DNA from 2 places in the Vibrio ostreae genome. Region 2 is predicted to be linked to the other one. Evidence: riboswitches for the same ligand, from Rfam matches in the RefSeq annotation. Region 2 holds a riboswitch; the other holds the start of a gene.
The links. A riboswitch is a leader RNA that binds a small molecule or an ion and turns the genes downstream of it on or off. The one in region 2 is predicted to bind thiamine pyrophosphate.
Positions count from the first base shown of each region.

Region 1: another riboswitch for thiamine pyrophosphate. It lies ahead of thiC (phosphomethylpyrimidine synthase ThiC); the one in region 2 lies ahead of thiD (bifunctional hydroxymethylpyrimidine kinase/phosphomethylpyrimidine kinase).

Region 1 is NZ_CP076643.1:2,784,214-2,793,228, reverse strand. It holds gene KNV97_RS18975 (thiazole synthase) at 1-426, opposite strand, end outside; gene thiS (sulfur carrier protein ThiS) at 432-638, opposite strand; gene KNV97_RS18965 (HesA/MoeB/ThiF family protein) at 643-1,401, opposite strand; gene KNV97_RS18960 (thiamine phosphate synthase) at 1,391-2,584, opposite strand; partial or broken gene thiC (phosphomethylpyrimidine synthase ThiC) at 2,620-4,570, opposite strand; TPP riboswitch at 4,679-4,777, opposite strand; gene crcB (fluoride efflux transporter CrcB) at 4,830-5,213, opposite strand; gene KNV97_RS18945 (multicopper oxidase family protein) at 5,354-6,736, opposite strand; tRNA gene KNV97_RS18940 (tRNA-Trp) at 6,903-6,979, opposite strand; tRNA gene KNV97_RS18935 (tRNA-Asp) at 7,067-7,143, opposite strand; rRNA gene rrf (5S ribosomal RNA) at 7,223-7,338, opposite strand; rRNA gene KNV97_RS18925 (23S ribosomal RNA) at 7,438-9,015, opposite strand, start outside.
Region 2 is NZ_CP076643.1:616,616-625,630, reverse strand. It holds gene KNV97_RS09120 (glycoside hydrolase family 32 protein) at 1-754, opposite strand, end outside; gene KNV97_RS09115 (LacI family DNA-binding transcriptional regulator) at 989-1,978, opposite strand; gene KNV97_RS09110 (sucrose-specific PTS transporter subunit IIBC) at 2,233-3,672, shown strand; gene KNV97_RS09105 (TonB-dependent siderophore receptor) at 3,749-5,896, opposite strand; gene KNV97_RS09100 (AraC family transcriptional regulator) at 5,989-6,864, opposite strand; TPP riboswitch at 7,025-7,149, shown strand; gene thiD (bifunctional hydroxymethylpyrimidine kinase/phosphomethylpyrimidine kinase) at 7,286-8,152, shown strand; gene thiM (hydroxyethylthiazole kinase) at 8,149-8,973, shown strand; gene thiE (thiamine phosphate synthase) at 8,970-9,015, shown strand, end outside.

The DNA of each region.
Region 1 (9,015 bases), 1.2 Mb from region 2:
GTCTTTAACCAACTGTTCGGCCGCCTTCAGAGTTTCGATCGGGTCCGGCATCAAATACTTGGGATCGGGATGAATTTCCAGTTTCAGCCACTCAGTACCCAGCGCCTCGCGCGCCAGATGTGCGGCATAGATCGCATCCTGCGCCGTTTTGGCACCGGAAGTATTGGGCAACAAGTTCATCCCGCTGGCGATCAGCGGTGCGAGAATGTCGTCATCACGCTGTTCGAGATCAACCCGCTTGAGTGCCATAGTGACCAGCTCAGACTGACTCACAGCAATCGCTTTAGCCATAGTGCTACGATCAGAAAACTTTCCGGTTCCGGTCAGTAAGCGAGAATCGAACTGGCGATTGGCGATAATCAGCGGTGGATTGCCAGCTAAAATTTCGCGCTTGGATTGCTTAGATATAGAATTCGTTACAGACATAAATATTAGCCTCCTGCGATGGCCTGAAACAGTGCGATCTGATCACCCTGATTGAGTAGCGTCTCAGACCATAAGCCTTTGGGTATAACTTGTTGGTTGATGGCAAACACACAGCCTAGTGTCGGTAGGCCCAGTTCGTGCTGCAGTGTCTGCAAACTGGTCGCCGCCTTAATCTGGTGTGCTTGCTGATTAATAAAGATGGTGATAGTCATACCTTCATTCCTTGCCACACCCGCACTGTAAACAGTGTGGATCGGCGATCAGTTGCCACTTTTGCCACTGCATACTCAGCGCATCGAAACGTTGCATGTAGTGACTGTGAAACTCCTCAAGCTGAATTAATTTCTGCACAGCGAGCAGAGCCTGTAAGTTACCTATGCTGCCGACCACAGGGCCGGCCACACCCATGTCGGAGCAGCGCAGCGCAGCCGCCGATTCCTGCTCGGGTACCACACACTGATAGCAGCCCTGGGGACGCTGAGTAAAATCGAGCGGGATCAACTGACCCTCCCAGCCAATGGCCGAGCCTGAAATCAGACACACTCCGGCCTGATGACAAGCCCGGTTAACCTGGTGACGTGTCGGCAGATTGTCGCTGCAGTCGAGCACCACATCGGCTAAGCCCACTTCCAGATTCAGTAAGGTGGCATCCATGTAGCGCTCAACCGTACGTACCTGACAGTCTGGATTGAGTGCTTGTAGACTGCGCGCCAAAGCACGTACTTTGGGTTGGCCGACATCCTGCACGCGATAAGCCAACTGACGATGCAGATTGGAAAGTGCGACCTGATCATCGTCGGCAATTACCAGCCTTGCGACCCCGGCGGCGGCGAGAAACTGCGCCGCCGCGCTGCCCAATCCGCCACAGCCAATAATCAGGACCTGACTGTTGAGCAAACGCTGCTGCCCCGCTTCACCGATCTGCGGTAACGCAACCTGACGCTGATAGCGCATAAATTGTTGATCACTTAACATCACCGGCCTCCGTCACGCTCGCAGGCGCGGGAAGAAACCGCTGCAGTTGGCTAACAGCCAGGCCGACATCCTCAGCCTGGGTAATTGCCCTGACCACAGCAATACTGCTTACCCCACACTCGAGAACCTGAGCGGCGTTGCTGCGATCAATACCGCCAATCGCCACGCTGGGTACTCCGACATGCTCGCCATAAGGAAGACTATCGAGCAAGCTTTGATACAGTTTCAGTCGTACCAGCCCCTGCGGCTTGGACGGCATTTGCTTGGTGGTGGTGGGAAAAATATGCCCCAACGCGATATAGCTCGGTGCTAACTGCTGGATACGCAGCAGTTCAAAATAGCCGTGGGTAGACAATCCGAGGCAGATACCGGCGGCAGATAACGCAGCGAGATCGGCGCACAGCAGATCTTCCTGCCCCAGATGGACGCCAAACGCCCGATGTTTAAGGGCCAATTGCCAGTAATCATTAATAAACACCTGGGCACCATGTTCGCGGCCCAACGCTATCGCCTGGATAATCTGCTGTTCCAGATCAGCTTGGGCGGGGTCTTTGATGCGCAGCTGAATCGTCTTGATGCCAAGCGGCAGCAAGGTGGCAATCCAACGTACGTCATCCACCACCGGATAGAGCCCGAGCGATGTTTTATCCAATAACGCAAACGGCGCAACACCACGGTAGATGGCCTGAGGTTCCGGCTGGGGAAAATCGCGATAATCGCGCGGCCATGTTTCACGTGAAACATTGAGTGCAGCCCGAGACAGCACCAACGCATCCTCCAAGGCAAAATCAAGAGCGAGCAAACTCAGCAGCCAGGTCAGATGTTGTCGTTGCTGCTGCGCGGTTAATGCCCGCAGATGAATCAGCCGACGCTGTTCATCGCCATACCACCAGGTATCTTCCAGCCCGTTGCAACCGGCTACGCCGATAGCGACCGTAGCGACTGCTGGGCATAGTGAGCTGGTCAAGTGACTGCCTGCGCCGATGTAATCAATACAAAGATCCGGAGCAGACTCGCTGCCAAGCGAGAGGTGATTTAATACAAACAGATTGCTTGATAAACGAAGAGTCGTGTCAGCAACAAGGTGGAAATACTGAGTTGGGCTAACGCCCAACTCAATGTGATCGATATGCAAACCTTGTTGTTTGGCAAGTAACAGTACCCGCTGCACGTCTCCCGTCATCACAACACAATGAGATGGGATCAGTAATTTCACGGTTACTCCTCAGCCACGCTCTCTGGACTGGTCACAGCCGGATGATAGAGCTGAGAACCTGAGCTAAGAAACTCCTGCGATTTCTGACGCATCCCTTCCAGGGGATCATCCAGCAATGTCACTGTCATCGCGTCATTACTCGACGCCGTGTAATCAGCGTAAGTACGGCGCACCTCCTGGGAGATCTTCATCGAGCAGAATTTCGGACCGCACATCGAACAGAAATGGGCAACCTTACCTGACTCCTGCGGCAGGGTTTCATCATGGAAAGCTCGGGCAGTCACCGGATCCAGCGCCAGGTTAAACTGGTCTTCCCAGCGGAACTCAAAACGCGCCTTCGACAGAGCATTATCACGGATCTGCGCCCCAGGATGACCTTTGGCCAAATCAGCAGCATGGGCGGCCAGTTTGTAGGTAATCAGGCCAGTCTTCACATCCTCTTTATTCGGCAGGCCAAGGTGCTCTTTAGGGGTGACGTAGCACAACATCGCACAACCAAACCAACCAATCATCGCCGCACCGATACCGGAAGTAATGTGGTCATAACCCGGGGCAATATCCGTAGTTAGCGGGCCTAAGGTGTAGAACGGCGCTTCATGACAATGCTCCAGCTGCTCGTCCATATTGGCTTTAATCATGTGCATCGGAACGTGCCCCGGGCCTTCAATCATCACCTGCACATCGTATTCCCACGCCACCTTAGTCAGCTCACCCAGAGTACGCAACTCGGCAAACTGAGCTTCATCATTAGCATCTGCGATCGATCCTGGACGCAGGCCATCACCCAGCGACAACGCCACATCGTACTTGGCACAGATCTCACAAATCTCTCGAAAATGAGTATAAAGGAAGTTCTCTTCATGGTGTGCCAGACACCATTTGGCGATAATCGATCCACCGCGGGAAACAATGCCAGTGACCCGTTTGGCAGTCATAGGCACATAGCGCAGCAACAAACCGGCATGGATAGTAAAGTAATCCACCCCCTGCTCTGCTTGTTCAAGTAAGGTGTCACGCATCACTTCCCAGGTCAGGTTTTCAGCGATACCGTTGACCTTTTCCAGCGCCTGATACATAGGTACGGTACCAATCGGCACCGGGCTGTTACGCAGAATCCATTCGCGTGTTTCATGAATATTACGTCCGGTCGACAGATCCATCACGGTATCACCACCCCAGCGCGTCGCCCACACCAGTTTCTCAACTTCTTCTTCAATCGAGGAGCTGACCGAAGAGTTACCGATGTTGGCGTTGACTTTGACCAGGAAGTTACGGCCGATGATCATAGGTTCAGATTCAGGATGGTTGATATTACTCGGGATAATGGCTCGTCCTTCGGCCACTTCACGACGCACAAATTCTGCCGTAATTTCCCGTGGCAGATTTGCGCCGAAGTTTTGCCCCGGATGTTGCTGATTAAGCTGCTCATCCTGGTAACGACGTCGGCCCATATTTTCCCGAATGGCGATAAACTCCATTTCCGGGGTAATCATTCCCTGACGGGCATAATGCAGTTGAGTGACGCACTGACCTGCTTTCGCGCGGCGAATCTGCGGTAGATTGCCGTAGCGTAGTTCATCTAGTGTTTCATCAGCCAGACGCTCACGGGCATACTCGGAACTCATCGCATCCAGCAGCTCGGTATCGTCGCGCTCCGCCACCCATTCAGCACGCAGCTTTGGCAGCCCTTGATAGAGGTCAATGGTATGCTCGGGATCGGTGTACACACCGGAAGTATCGTAGACACTCACCGGCTCATTAGGCTCGTAAACCGGCTGCTCTTTGCTGCCGCCGATCAGACTGTCAGCCAGAGAAATTTCACGCATCGGCACGCGAATGTCCGGACGAGAGCCGGTGACGTATGTTTTTTTGAGAATTGGGATAAGGTTGAACAGAAAGCGATTCAATAAACTGTTTAGCTTCCAGTCTCGCTTGTTTGCGATTCGACGACATAGCATTTTCCTTTTAGGATTTTAGGGATAAATGCTTGGCGGATAGTTGCGACAAGAGGTAAGCAGACAAATCTGGTTACTGAAGATATGACGATCCACAGATCGCCAGAGAAAGTCTTCTCTTGTTCCCTTCGCTGGTACTAACCAGATCAGGTTCAACGGATCCCGAATAAACGGTCTCAGCCTTATGGCACTCCGACAAGTGAATCGATTATAGAGAATCGTGTTGCGTTAACCAAGTGTTAATGTCGAGTTTTTAATCAGGCTCGAACTAACCACTGGTAAGCGAGCCAGGCAGCAGAAATACTCAACGTGACATTAAGCAATACATTCAGGCCCATTTTCACAAAAGCGCCCTGTTGCATCATCAATACGTTATCCATTGAAAAGGTCGAGAAAGTAGTCAAGGCACCGAGAAATCCCAACCCAACCACCTGACGCCACGGATAAGGTGCCAGCCATTCATTTTCAAACGCAGCAATCAATAATCCCATGATGAAAGAACCTACGATGTTCACGGTCAGAGTACCGTATGGAAAGCTGCGCCCGAATAAAGTAATGCACCACTCTGAGACCAGATAACGTGAGCAGGCACCAATCGCCCCACCTAAAGCTATCAGGCCCAAAATTGATAATTGTCCCATGTAACCTCTCCGTACTAATTTGTAACCTATTGTAACGATTTATCGCTCAAGATCAGCGCGGAGAAAGGAAAAAATAGTTTTCTTTTTCAGTAGCCTGATACATTAAACAGCCGATTTTAAAAAAGTTACAGGAGTCACATCTAGACCACTTCAATATAGCCCATCAGCCCGGTATGCATATGCTCTATCACATGACAGTGATACATCCAGCGTCCCGGGTTATCAGCCACAAATGCCGCCTTGGCGCTACCATTCTTGCCCAGTAACACGGTATCGGTATGAAACGGCTCTTTAACAGGCTGACCATTAAGTTCAATCACGGTAAAGGTATGACCATGCAGGTGAATCGGATGGTGATACTGAGTAACATTGCGCAGGTTAAAAATATAGCTTTTACCGCGCGTCAGCGTCGCAAGCGGCTTAGGAATATTACCGGCACTCATCCCTTCCCAGGCGCGTTTATTGATCAACCAGAAATCCGGTACCGCGTTTCCGGACTCATCTGCGGGTGTCACCGCCCCTTCCCACTCAAAGACAAAATCGATCTCTTCGGCACGATATAAGTCCACTTCAGGAATCGGATTTAATGGCAGACGGGGAATCGATTTCTCCTCAGCCAGCCAGGATTCCTGACTGACAAACTCACACAGCGGAAACGCAAATTTACCTTTCATCTGGCGAATGTAAACCGTCTGCCCGGCGGCTGGTGCAATGAAGGCGATATCCAGGCGCATCCCCGGGCCCATCTTGTGTTCTTTGAGTAAATACGGGGTAGTAATCGGGTTGCCGTCAATCGCCACGATCCAGGCATCGACGCCTTGCACCGCTATCGGATAGGTGATGGTGTTGTCAACATTGGCGATACGCGCTCGCACGGTTGCATTGTGCTTAATCGGGTACTGGGGGTTATGCTGCCCGTTAACCGTACCCCACTCGCCAGGAGTCCCCATACGAGCACTGTAGCGTGGAATCATACGCTGTTTCCACTGCCCCTGCTTATCGATGTGCCAGTGTTTCAGCATCAGGGAAAACTCCTGATCAAACACAACCGGATCCGCTTCTTCCACAACCAGCATACCAACTAGCCCCATACCCAGCTGATTGACACTGTTCATATGCGGGTGATACCAGAAAGTCCCCGCATCCGGCGGAGTAAACTCATAGGTAAAAGTCTCACCCGGCATAATCGGAGCCTGACTCAGGAAAGGGACGCCATCCATCGCAATCGGTATACGCAAACCATGCCAGTGAATGGTCGTCGGTTGGTTCAGTTTGTTAGTGAAATGGATGGTCACCTTTTTACCCTGCCGACAACGAATCGTCGGCGCCGGAATGGAACCATTGAAACCGAGGACGTCGGTCTGATAACCGGGAACCAGCTCAGCGGTAGCGGGTTGTGCGGTCAGGTGATACACATAACTGTCTTCGTCTGAACTAAGACGCAGCAAAGAGCATGCTGGCAACGCCGCTCCAATTCCAATCGCCGAACCGAATTGCAGCAAGCGGCGCCGAGTGAGTTCCATAACCATTCCTGATAAATATAACCTTGATATTGGTAATAAAACTGATTGGCCACAAAATGTAAATGACCGGACGCAGAAATATGCCAGATATGGGGAGTAGATTGGATAAGTATTTGTGCTTCTAAACGTAAAAAAGCCCCAGCATTACTGCTGAGGCTTCTTAATATGGCAGGGGTGGAGAGATTCGAACTCCCAACACGCGGATTTGGAATCCGCTGCTCTGCCAATTGGAGCTACACCCCTAGAAATAGGTACCCAAATTGTCTCTGGCAGATTATGAAACACCAGATTTGAGAAAACCCTAGCATTGCTGCTAGGGTTTCGAATAAGTGGCGGAGCGGACGGGACTCGAACCCGCGACCCCCGGCGTGACAGGCCGGTATTCTAACCAACTGAACTACCGCTCCGCATTGGTCAGACTATAAAAGTCTTTTTCATTTTTTGCTTTGAGCTTTTGCTTAAAAAAACTCAAAACAAGAAGTTAAAGCCTGGCGATGTTCTACTCTCACATGGGGAGGCCCCACACTACCATCGACGCTGTTTCGTTTCACTTCTGAGTTCGGAATGGAGTCAGGTGGGTCCAAAACGCTATGGTCGCCAAGCAAAATTTTAAAATTCGGAAAGCTGTTCTTTCGAAAAAGGTTCTCTTTACACATTCAATGTACTGGTCATTGAGTCCATCAAAACCCCTTGGGTGTTGTATGGTTAAGCCTCACGGGCAATTAGTACAGGTTAGCTCAACGCCTCACAACGCTTACACACCCTGCCTATCAACGTTCTAGTCTCGAACAACCCTTTAGGACACTTAAAGTGTCAGGGAAGACTCATCTCAGGGCTCGCTTCCCGCTTAGATGCTTTCAGCGGTTATCGATTCCGAACTTAGCTACCGGGCAATGCGTCTGGCGACACAACCCGAACACCAGAGGTTCGTCCACTCCGGTCCTCTCGTACTAGGAGCAGCCCCCTTCAATCTTCCAACGCCCACGGCAGATAGGGACCGAACTGTCTCACGACGTTCTAAACCCAGCTCGCGTACCACTTTAAATGGCGAACAGCCATACCCTTGGGACCGACTTCAGCCCCAGGATGTGATGAGCCGACATCGAGGTGCCAAACACCGCCGTCGATATGAACTCTTGGGCGGTATCAGCCTGTTATCCCCGGAGTACCTTTTATCCGTTGAGCGATGGCCCTTCCATTCAGAACCACCGGATCACTATGACCTGCTTTCGCACCTGCTCGAATTGTCATTCTCGCAGTCAAGCGGGCTTATGCCATTGCACTAACCTCACGATGTCCAACCGTGATTAGCCCACCTTCGTGCTCCTCCGTTACTCTTTGGGAGGAGACCGCCCCAGTCAAACTACCCACCAGGCACTGTCCTCGAACCGGATAACGGTCCAGAGTTAGAACATCAAACATACAAGGGTGGTATTTCAAGGACGGCTCCAACGCAACTGGCGTCACGTCTTCAAAGCCTCCCACCTATCCTACACATGTAGGTTCAATGTTCAGTGCCAAGCTGTAGTAAAGGTTCACGGGGTCTTTCCGTCTAGCCGCGGGTACACTGCATCTTCACAGCGATTTCAATTTCACTGAGTCTCGGGTGGAGACAGCGTGGCCATCATTACGCCATTCGTGCAGGTCGGAACTTACCCGACAAGGAATTTCGCTACCTTAGGACCGTTATAGTTACGGCCGCCGTTTACCGGGGCTTCGATCAAGAGCGTCGACCGAAGTCTAACCCCATCAATTAACCTTCCGGCACCGGGCAGGCGTCACACCGTATACGTCATCTTACGATTTTGCACAGTGCTGTGTTTTTAATAAACAGTTGCAGCCACCTGGTATCTGCGACTTCCAATAGCTCCATCCGCAAGGGACTTCACCGTCAGAAGCGTACCTTCTCCCGAAGTTACGGTACCATTTTGCCTAGTTCCTTCACCCGAGTTCTCTCAAGCGCCTTGGTATTCTCTACCCGACCACCTGTGTCGGTTTGGGGTACGATTCCTTACAATCTGAAGCTTAGAGGCTTTTCCTGGAAGCATGGCATCAATGACTTCATCACCGTAGTGACTCGACATCGTGTCTCAGCCTTATAGAGAGCCGGATTTACCTAACTCTCAAGCCTACGCACTTGAACCTGGACAACCGTCGCCAGGCCCACCTAGCCTTCTCCGTCCCCCCCATCGCAATTGTAAGAAGTACGGGAATATTAACCCGTTTCCCATCGACTACGCCTTTCGGCCTCGCCTTAGGGGTCGACTTACCCTGCCCCG
Region 2 (9,015 bases):
CCTGCAGAGATTCGGTCTGAGCACCCAGCAACATATGCCAGCGCCCTTGATGAAACGCCACTTTCGGGTCACGGATATGTTCGGTCACCCCCGGCGGCAACTCTCGAATCAGCGGTCCTAATTTTTCAAACTGCCCGTCTGCGTTCATACGGGCCGCACACTGCATAGTCTGGCGTTGACGATCAGGCCCCAAACGAGTATTGCCGGTATAAAACAGCATTAAATCATCGCCATGACTGACTGCATGGCCGGAAAAGACCCCGTGACTGTCAAACCAGTCGGACGGGGTTAAGGCCACAGACTGCCAGTGCCAGCTAATCAAATCATCACTTGTGAGATGAACCCAGTATTTGTCTTTGTGCTCACAGGAATATGGATACCATTGATAGAACAGGTGGTAAGCCCCATCATGGTAGATAAAACCATTGGGATCGTTGAGCAAGCCTTGCGGCGGAGAAATATGCCACTGCGGGCGATAGTGAGATGGCCGGGCGACACGATACTGCGCGGCTTTTCTCTGCTGCCTGGCGGCAATAGAGCGGCCGACCAAGGCCAGATCCTCATCCTGAATGGTATTATCACGTTTTATACTCAGTTGCCACTCTCCGAGTACGGACTCCGCCGTGACCTCATCTGGTAGTGAACAGACAGCGTGGCGATCGGATACCGCAACGACTATGCGCCCGTCCGGCGCCAAAATCCGTTGAATGTTATCGAGCCCGCCCGCGAGTTCGATAAGTCTCTGTAACGACATAAACTGACCTAATAGCTAATTTCGGGAACGTTCTCAAAATATACAACTAACCACTGTCAGGCAAGTGTTTCCAATTTTTATAGCAAGGTTATGCAGATGTGTGTGAAGCCGGACACACAAACTCCGCCTGATAGGTGGCCGAAGCCGAACATTCAGGCGGTTGTGAAACACAAATGTTATGTGAGAACAAATGTTATGTGAGAATGGTCGGCAACGATGATCAGAGCAGGATCGTCACGCACAGGTTTCACGGACAATGTTCTGAAATGTCAGCACCACTTTACTCATTTCCTGTCCTTGACCGGCAATCCGGTCCAGCAACATTTTAGCGGCATTTTCACCTGCTTTATCAAACGCATAATTGAAGGTTGATAACCCGGGATTACTGACAAACGCCAGTTCATCATTCCCGACGCCCAGCACTTTCACCTGCTTACCAACCTGAATACCGGCCGCCTGCAGCGCTTTTACCGCCCCTACTGCCAGACGGTCTGTCGCACAGAACAAGCCATCGAGTTGCGGATAGTCGCGCATCGCTTGCTGTGCCAGCCGATGACCGGACTCAATCGAAAAGTCACCACGCAGATGACAAACCAACGACTGGTTATGCATCGTCAGCGCCTGCTCTAGCCCCTGACCGCGCTGCACATCGACCGCGATATCATCACTCTGTACGCCGATAAAGCCAACGCGCTGGCAGCCTGCCGCTACCAGACGGTTGCCCGCTTCAAAGCCAACCCGGGTATCGTCATGAACCACGCTGGGAATATCGTGCAGAGAACCATCTTGCCCGACCAGCACGACCGGCACTGCAGAGTTCTGAATCTCTTTAATCAGCGGCATGTCGAGGTGGGTCGCATAAAAAATAATGCCCTCGACCCGTTTTTGATTGAAGATGCGGATGTATTCCAGCTCTTTGGCATGCATCTGATGAGTGTTGGCCAGCAGGACATGCTTACCATTTTGTTCCAGTATCTTGGTCAGGCCATCCACACCCTGTGCGGTGGCATGGGAAGACACCCGTGGCACAATCACACCAATCAGATTGGTCTTCTGTGATTTAAGATCTTTAGCTACCTGATTGACGACGTAGCCGCACTCGGACACCGCCTGAAGCACTTTAACTTTAGTCGACTCTTTGACCCCGTATTCATCATTAATGACGCGCGAGACCGTCGATTTTGACACCCCGGCCAACCTGGCCACATCGTGCAAACTTGCCATGCCATATCCTATTACGCTGCGAAAATTGGGATTGATTGCAGAATGAACCGACATCAACCACTTAACTAGCGTGATTTTAACCTTGTTTTGCCCTTTTTCCTTCTCGGTTTTGCTGATCTTTCTCACAGAATAAACGAGATGCTTTTGACCGGCGGTTTTTTATTGACAAGAATGCGTCTTGCAAACGTTCCCGAAAATTCAAAAATAACGCAGTTAACCACTATACTGACAAGTAACAAGAACCGGAGTGAGTTATGGACTATCCAGTCATAGCAAAGCAACTTCTCGAGCACCTGGGCGGTAAAGAAAACCTTCAGGCGCTGGCACACTGCGCAACCAGACTGCGTCTTGCAGTCAAAGACGAAAATAAGATTGACGAAAAGGCCATTGACGGACTGCAGGGCGTAAAAGGCCAGTTTAAAGTCGCAGGTCAATACCAGATCATTTTTGGATCCGGCATTGTCAACCAGGTTTATGCCGAAATGGCTAAACTGACTGGCATGGCTGAAATGTCGACCAATGACGTTGCCGCAGCCGGGGCAGATAAGCAAAATCTGCTGCAGCGCGCGGTTAAAGGCCTGTCGGATATTTTTGTCCCCATCATTCCGGCCATTGTCGCCGGCGGTCTGCTGATGGGGTTGTTTAATGTTCTGACCGCAAAAGGGCTGTTTATTGACGGGCAATCTCTGATTGACGCCAACCCGGGACTGGCTGATTTGGCCAGCATGATCAACACCTTTGCCAATGCGCCTTTTGTTTATTTACCCGTCTTACTGGCATTTTCCGCATCACGTAAGTTCGGTGGTAACCCCTTCCTGGGCGCGGCACTGGGTATGCTGATGGTGCACCCGGACCTGCTTAATGGCTGGGGTTTTGGCAGCGCGGCTGTCCATGGCACGGTACCGACCTGGAATATACTCGGGCTGGAAATCGAAAAAGTCGGTTATCAGGGCTCTGTACTGCCGGTTCTGGTCTCGGCATTTATTCTGGCCAAAGTTGAGCTGGGGCTGCGTAAGGTTGTCCCTTCGGTACTCGATAACCTGCTGACTCCGATGCTGGCAATTTTTATCACCGGCTTTCTGACCTTCACTCTGGTTGGCCCTATTACCCGTGATGTTGGCTTTATGCTCGGTGATGGCCTGAGTTGGTTATATGACTCAGCGGGTTTCGTTGGCGGTGCGGTATTTGGCCTGATTTACGCTCCGTTTGTCATTACCGGTATGCACCACAGCTTTATCGCGATTGAAACCCAGTTGCTGGCTGATGTCGTCACCACAGGCGGTACGTTCATCTTCCCAATTGCAGCAATGTCGAACGTTGCACAGGGCGCGGCTGCATTGGCAGTGGCATTTACCACCAAAGACGTGAAACAAAAAGGCATCGCGATGCCATCGGGTATTACAGCGCTACTTGGCATCACTGAACCCGCCATGTTCGGCGTTAACCTCAAGCTACGCTACCCGTTTATCGCTGCGATTATTGGTGCTGCGGTATCCGGCGCTTTCCTGACCTTGTTCCACGTAAAAGCACACGCTTTGGGCGCAGCCGGTATTCCGGGCATTATCTCCATCAATCCGGAAAAAATCGGTTACTACGTGGTGGGTATGGTGATTTCGTTTGCGGTCGCCTTCGGTCTGACCATAGTGCTGGGGATGCGTCAAAAAGCCAAGCAAGGCGTCAGTGCTACAGCCTGATCTACATAGATAATCACTGGCTGATGACGAACAAAACGCCCGGCTTTCGCCGGGCGTTTTGTTCTCTGTGCTTAACTCAGAACTGGTAACCCAGTTTGACTTCAATCGTACGCTCCGCTCCGTACCAGCAGTTCATATTGTCGTAACAGGTATAGGATTTTTCATCTAACAGATTGCTGGCAATCACGTCGGCGCTGACGCCCTGCAGACGCTCACTGATTTTGCCCAAGTCGTAGCCCAGCGACAAATCAACCATGGTGTAGTCCGGTACTTTGCCCTGGGTATTCGTCGCATCCATCATCATGCTGCCGACATAACGTGCGCCTGCGCTGACCCGGCTGCCATCAAGCACTCCCTGATCAATCTGATAGGTGCTCCACAGTGTGGCGCTGTGCTCAGGGACGTAAATCGGTGTCGTGCCCTGCAGGCCGTTGGCGCTGTCTTTAGTAACCTCAACATCGGAATAGGTGTAACTGGCGGCAATATCCCAGCCAGGTGTTACCCACCAGCGCCCTTCGACTTCGATCCCCTGTGAACGTACTTCGCCGACCTGAATATCATCCTGATAATCCGCGGAAGAAGGATCGGTCACCACAACATCGTTTTTGAGGATATGGTACAAAGAGATGCTGCCTTGCTTGCTCATATCCGCCGATTGATATTTGACCCCGACTTCCACCTGTTTACCGGTTTCAGGCTTAAACGGCTGGCCGAATTGGCTGTCGCCCCCGGCAACCGGAGAGAAGCTGGTCGCGAAGCTGGCAAAAGGCGCCAGGCCAGAATCAAATTCGTATAATGCACCGACCCGATAGGTAAACTCATTATCATCCGCATCCGTGCTGTAACCGGACACCTCACTGCTGCTGGTATAATGATCAAAGCGGCCGCCGCCAATCAGCACCCAGCGATTCCAGCGTAACTGATCCTGAAAGTAGAAACCCAACTGTTTGATGGATATATCGTAGGCATACAAATCCGTCTGCGTGAGGCTACTGCGATCCAACAGGTTATTGTCAGGTGCAAAGAGGTTGAATGCGCCAAAATCGCTCTCAGTAGTCTGATAAGTCCGATAGTCCGAATTGCCCTTGAGACGCTGATAATCGATACCCAACAACAGGTTGTGTTCAACACTGCCCCAGCTAACCTGACCTGACAACTGGTTATCGACCACAATGCCGTGCGAATCTTCATCCGTGCTGTAGATGTTGCGCTGCAGATTGCCCGTCACGGCATCAAATTGTCCGGCGCTGTGATAGGTGTTTTCCTGATAAAGCGTGGCATCGGTATAACGCAGACTTTGCAGCAAAGACCACTCGGCATTGAAATCATGCTGGATTTTGTAGCCTAGCATCCAAAATTCCCGCTCAAACTTGCTCCAGTTACGGTCACCGGCCGAGGTCGATGGCGACGTTGAACCATATGGATTTCCGGTTACGGTACCTGATGCCGGCAAAGCGGAATTCATTCCCATATCCGGATCTTTTTGATAGTACAGATTCAGGTTGAGTAACGTATCGTCCGTAATTTGCCAGTCCAGAGACGGGGCAATCACGTAACGTTCTTCTTCAGTGCCATCGACCTGACCATCCTGTTTACGGGATTTAGCCAGCAAACGATAGCGCAGGTCGCCATCCCCAAGCGGACCGGTGGTATCGAGTGTGACCTGTTTGAGGTTACGCGAACCGCCGGAAACCGACAGCTCAGTATGTCGCTGGGGCTGCGGTTTTTTAGCAATCACATTCACCATGCCGCCAGGCGGCATGGCACCATACAGCACAGAGGTCGGCCCTTTAAAAATTTCCACCTGTTGCATCGCAATCGGATCAATCTGCGGCTGCAGGTTCCAGCCTTTCAGGTACTGCACCAACATACCATCGTAATAGCTCTGATTAGATTCAAAACCACGAATATAGAAATTATCAAGTAAGGTGACTGAACCACCTTTGGTTTCCGTCACCACACCCGGCGCGTAACGTACCGCCTGGCCAAGTGAGGTGACAGCACGCTGCTGCAGTTGCTCCCCTTCAATCACGCTGATGCCCTGAGGCGTTTCTTGCGGTGCTAACGTGGTTTTCGTTGCGGTGTTGCGATAGGTTTTGCCCAGTATAGTGACCGTATCGACTGGTGGATTGTCTGCTTGCGCTGCCAAGACAAATGGAGTGGCGAAAGCCGCCATGATCGCAACAGCGATCGGAGAAAATGTAGAATGCTTAACAACAGCCATGTGAAATAACTACCCTGCTTTTATTTATGAGAATACATATCATTTGTATTCTAAGCAAAGTACACCACGGAAAGTTAACAATTTGGAGCATGTTAATCCGTTCGTGCGGTAATCGGTAACCAGTATTCCATTGCCGCGTTATCGCAGGCACAGTTGTAATCAGCCGGATAGCGCTCCAGCTCAAATCCGTCCACTCCCCGATAAGGAGAATCCGGCAGCCATTCAAAAATAAACCATTCCAGAGTATCAGCCAGTTGCGAAACCGGTCCGCAATGTTTCACCACCGCATAAGTTTGCGCCGGAATACGCACCGAATTTAACCCCGCCATCCAATGACTTCCAGTCGCCCAGTAGCGCAGCTGACCATGTTCACTGCCGACCCGGGTCACATCGATGACGCCCGTTAAGGGACCAGGCTTGCTATCGCTTGGACAAGAAAAATATGTCTGCCAGATTTTCGGCACCTGAGTCGTGAAATCCGGTTGTGAAGAGAGTAAACCGCGGATAGTCGTGGCGACACCGAACAACTCAAATTCTGCTTGGCTTTCCAGCCGAACATCAACCAGACGAGTACAGCGCTCACCACGCGGCGCAAATTGTTGCACCTGCAATGGTTTACGTAAGCCTGTGCGCTGCCCTTGCTGGCGATATTGGCGCGGACTGATACCGAAATGATGTTTAAAGGTGCGACTAAAACTGACTTCAGAGCTAAAACCGAGGGCCAGTGCAATATCAATCACTCGCTCCTGACTGCATACAAGACGCTCAGCGGCTTCACTCAGCTTAAGCTCGCGTACATAGTTCGCCACCGTCAGACCGGTTTCATTGTGAAATACCCGTTGCAACTGCCAGCGCGACCAGCAACTCTGCTGTGAAAGCCGATCCAGCGATAAAGGCTGGTCTAGATGTTGGTGAATATATTCGAGCAAATTGCAGATTCGCGTAAATGAAGCGGATACAGCGCCCATGTAAACTGACTCCTGAGTACCTTTACCTACTAGTGTCGCATAAAACCAATCTTAGTGAGAAGTGTTATCAACTAACCACTCTAGACAAGATTGAGTGCGTCAATCGAGCAAAAGTAGCGCTCAGTGATCAACAGTAGTAAAAATATCTGTTATCATCTGCGCCTTATAGTCGGGGAGCTGTAAAGCTGAGATCGCCGGAAGATTTGCCACAGGCAAAGCGTCATCGCGAGACCCGTAGAACCTGATTCAGTTAGTACTGACGTAGGGAACTATAGTGTTGTGGTAAGGCTTGTAGGCGGGTTGAGATCTAATAGCTCCCCCTGTCATCTCCCCCAACATGACCGCCTCGCGGCGGCTGTTTAGCAAAACCTGACAGGTGGTGCTAAACCGGTTCCTGATTGTCGGACGATTAGGAGCCCAAATGCCTCAATCAGATAATCAATCCCAATCCTCTCTTAATACACCGATTGTGCTGACCATTGCCGGTTCAGACAGTGGCGGCGGCGCCGGTATCCAGGCCGATATCAAAGCCATCTCAGCAACAGGCGGTTATGCCTGCAGCGTGATTACTGCCATAACCTCGCAAAACACCCAAGGTGTCAGTGCCATTCTGCCGGTGCCGGTTGAACATGTAGAAAGTCAGCTCGATGCGGTGTTCAGCGATCTCGATATCGTCGCGGTCAAAATTGGTATGCTGGCCGACAGTAACATCATTGCCGCTGTGGCGCGTAAACTGCGTCAGTATCAGCCGCGTTTTGTGGTTTTGGATCCGGTCATGGTGGCCACCAGTGGCGATTTACTGCTGCAAAGTGCGGCAATCGACAGCCTGCAGCGGGAATTACTGCCACTGGCGACCCTGATCACGCCTAACCTGCCAGAAGCCGCGGCGCTGACTGGTCTGCCGCTCTGCGAGCAGGAGTCACAGCTTGAAGCGATGAGCGCAGCACTGCGCGCCCTGCCATGCCAGGCCGTGCTGCTCAAAGGCGGTCATCTGCCAGGTACCAGTCACAGCGATGACTGGCTACTGAGCGGCGCGGACACGGCGGTATTCCGCGCTCAGCGGGTCGACACCCAAAACACGCATGGCACCGGTTGTACGCTGTCGTCAGCGATTGCTTGTTACCTCGCTCAGGGATTTACGCTGCAAGATGCCATTCGCCACGCTAAACACTACATCTCTCGGGCGATTGCCCATGCCGATGAGCTAGATGTTGGACGCGGTCACGGCCCGGTGCATCATTTCTTTGCCCTTTCGCCTATTCCATCATCTCAGCTGGAGTCTTTATGAATATTGAGCTTATCGCGCGCACCTTTCAGGCCCTGCGCGCCAATCAGCCATTGGTAGTCAGCATTACCAATTATGTAGTGATGAACAACAGTGCCAATGCGTTGCTGGCCGTCGGCGCGTCTCCGATCATGGCCCATTCACGCCGCGAAATGGATGAACTGATAGAGATTGCCGGAGCGCTGGTCATTAATATTGGCACCCTGGATGAAATCTGGATTGAGCGCATGGCATTTGCCATTGATGCAGCCAACCGTCACCACAAACCCGTCATCCTGGATCCGGTCGGCTGCGGCGCCAGTCGGTTACGTACAGAAACCTCACGTCGTTTTGCCGCTCAGGCAGAGCGGCTAATCATCCGTGCCAATGCTTCAGAAATCATGGCGCTGGCCGGTAGTGATACACAGGGGCAAGGGGTGGATGCCAGAGATGCCAGCCACAGCGCCATCTCCGCCGGGCAACAACTCGCAAGGCAATACCATGCCAGCGTGGTCATTTCCGGCGCGCAGGATTTTATCATCAGCGGCGATCAAGTCGCACAGCTGAGTAACGGCGACGCCATGATGCCCAAAGTGACCGGGATGGGATGCAGCCTGAGTGCTTTAACCGGCGCCTGCGCGGCATGTGGTGATCTGAGTGGTCTGAGCGCCGCAGCCATCATGGGTGTCGCCGGCGAACTGGCGGCTCAGCAGGCTCAAGGGCCGGGCAGCCTGCAGCTTGCCCTGCTCGATACGCTACACCTGCTGGATGAAAACACCTTAATCGACAGAGTAAAGCTGCAAACTATGCCGCATCCAACTGACCCGAAGGCATTCGAACTATGAGTGACTATCGTTTATACCTGGTCACCGATGACCAGCAGGATC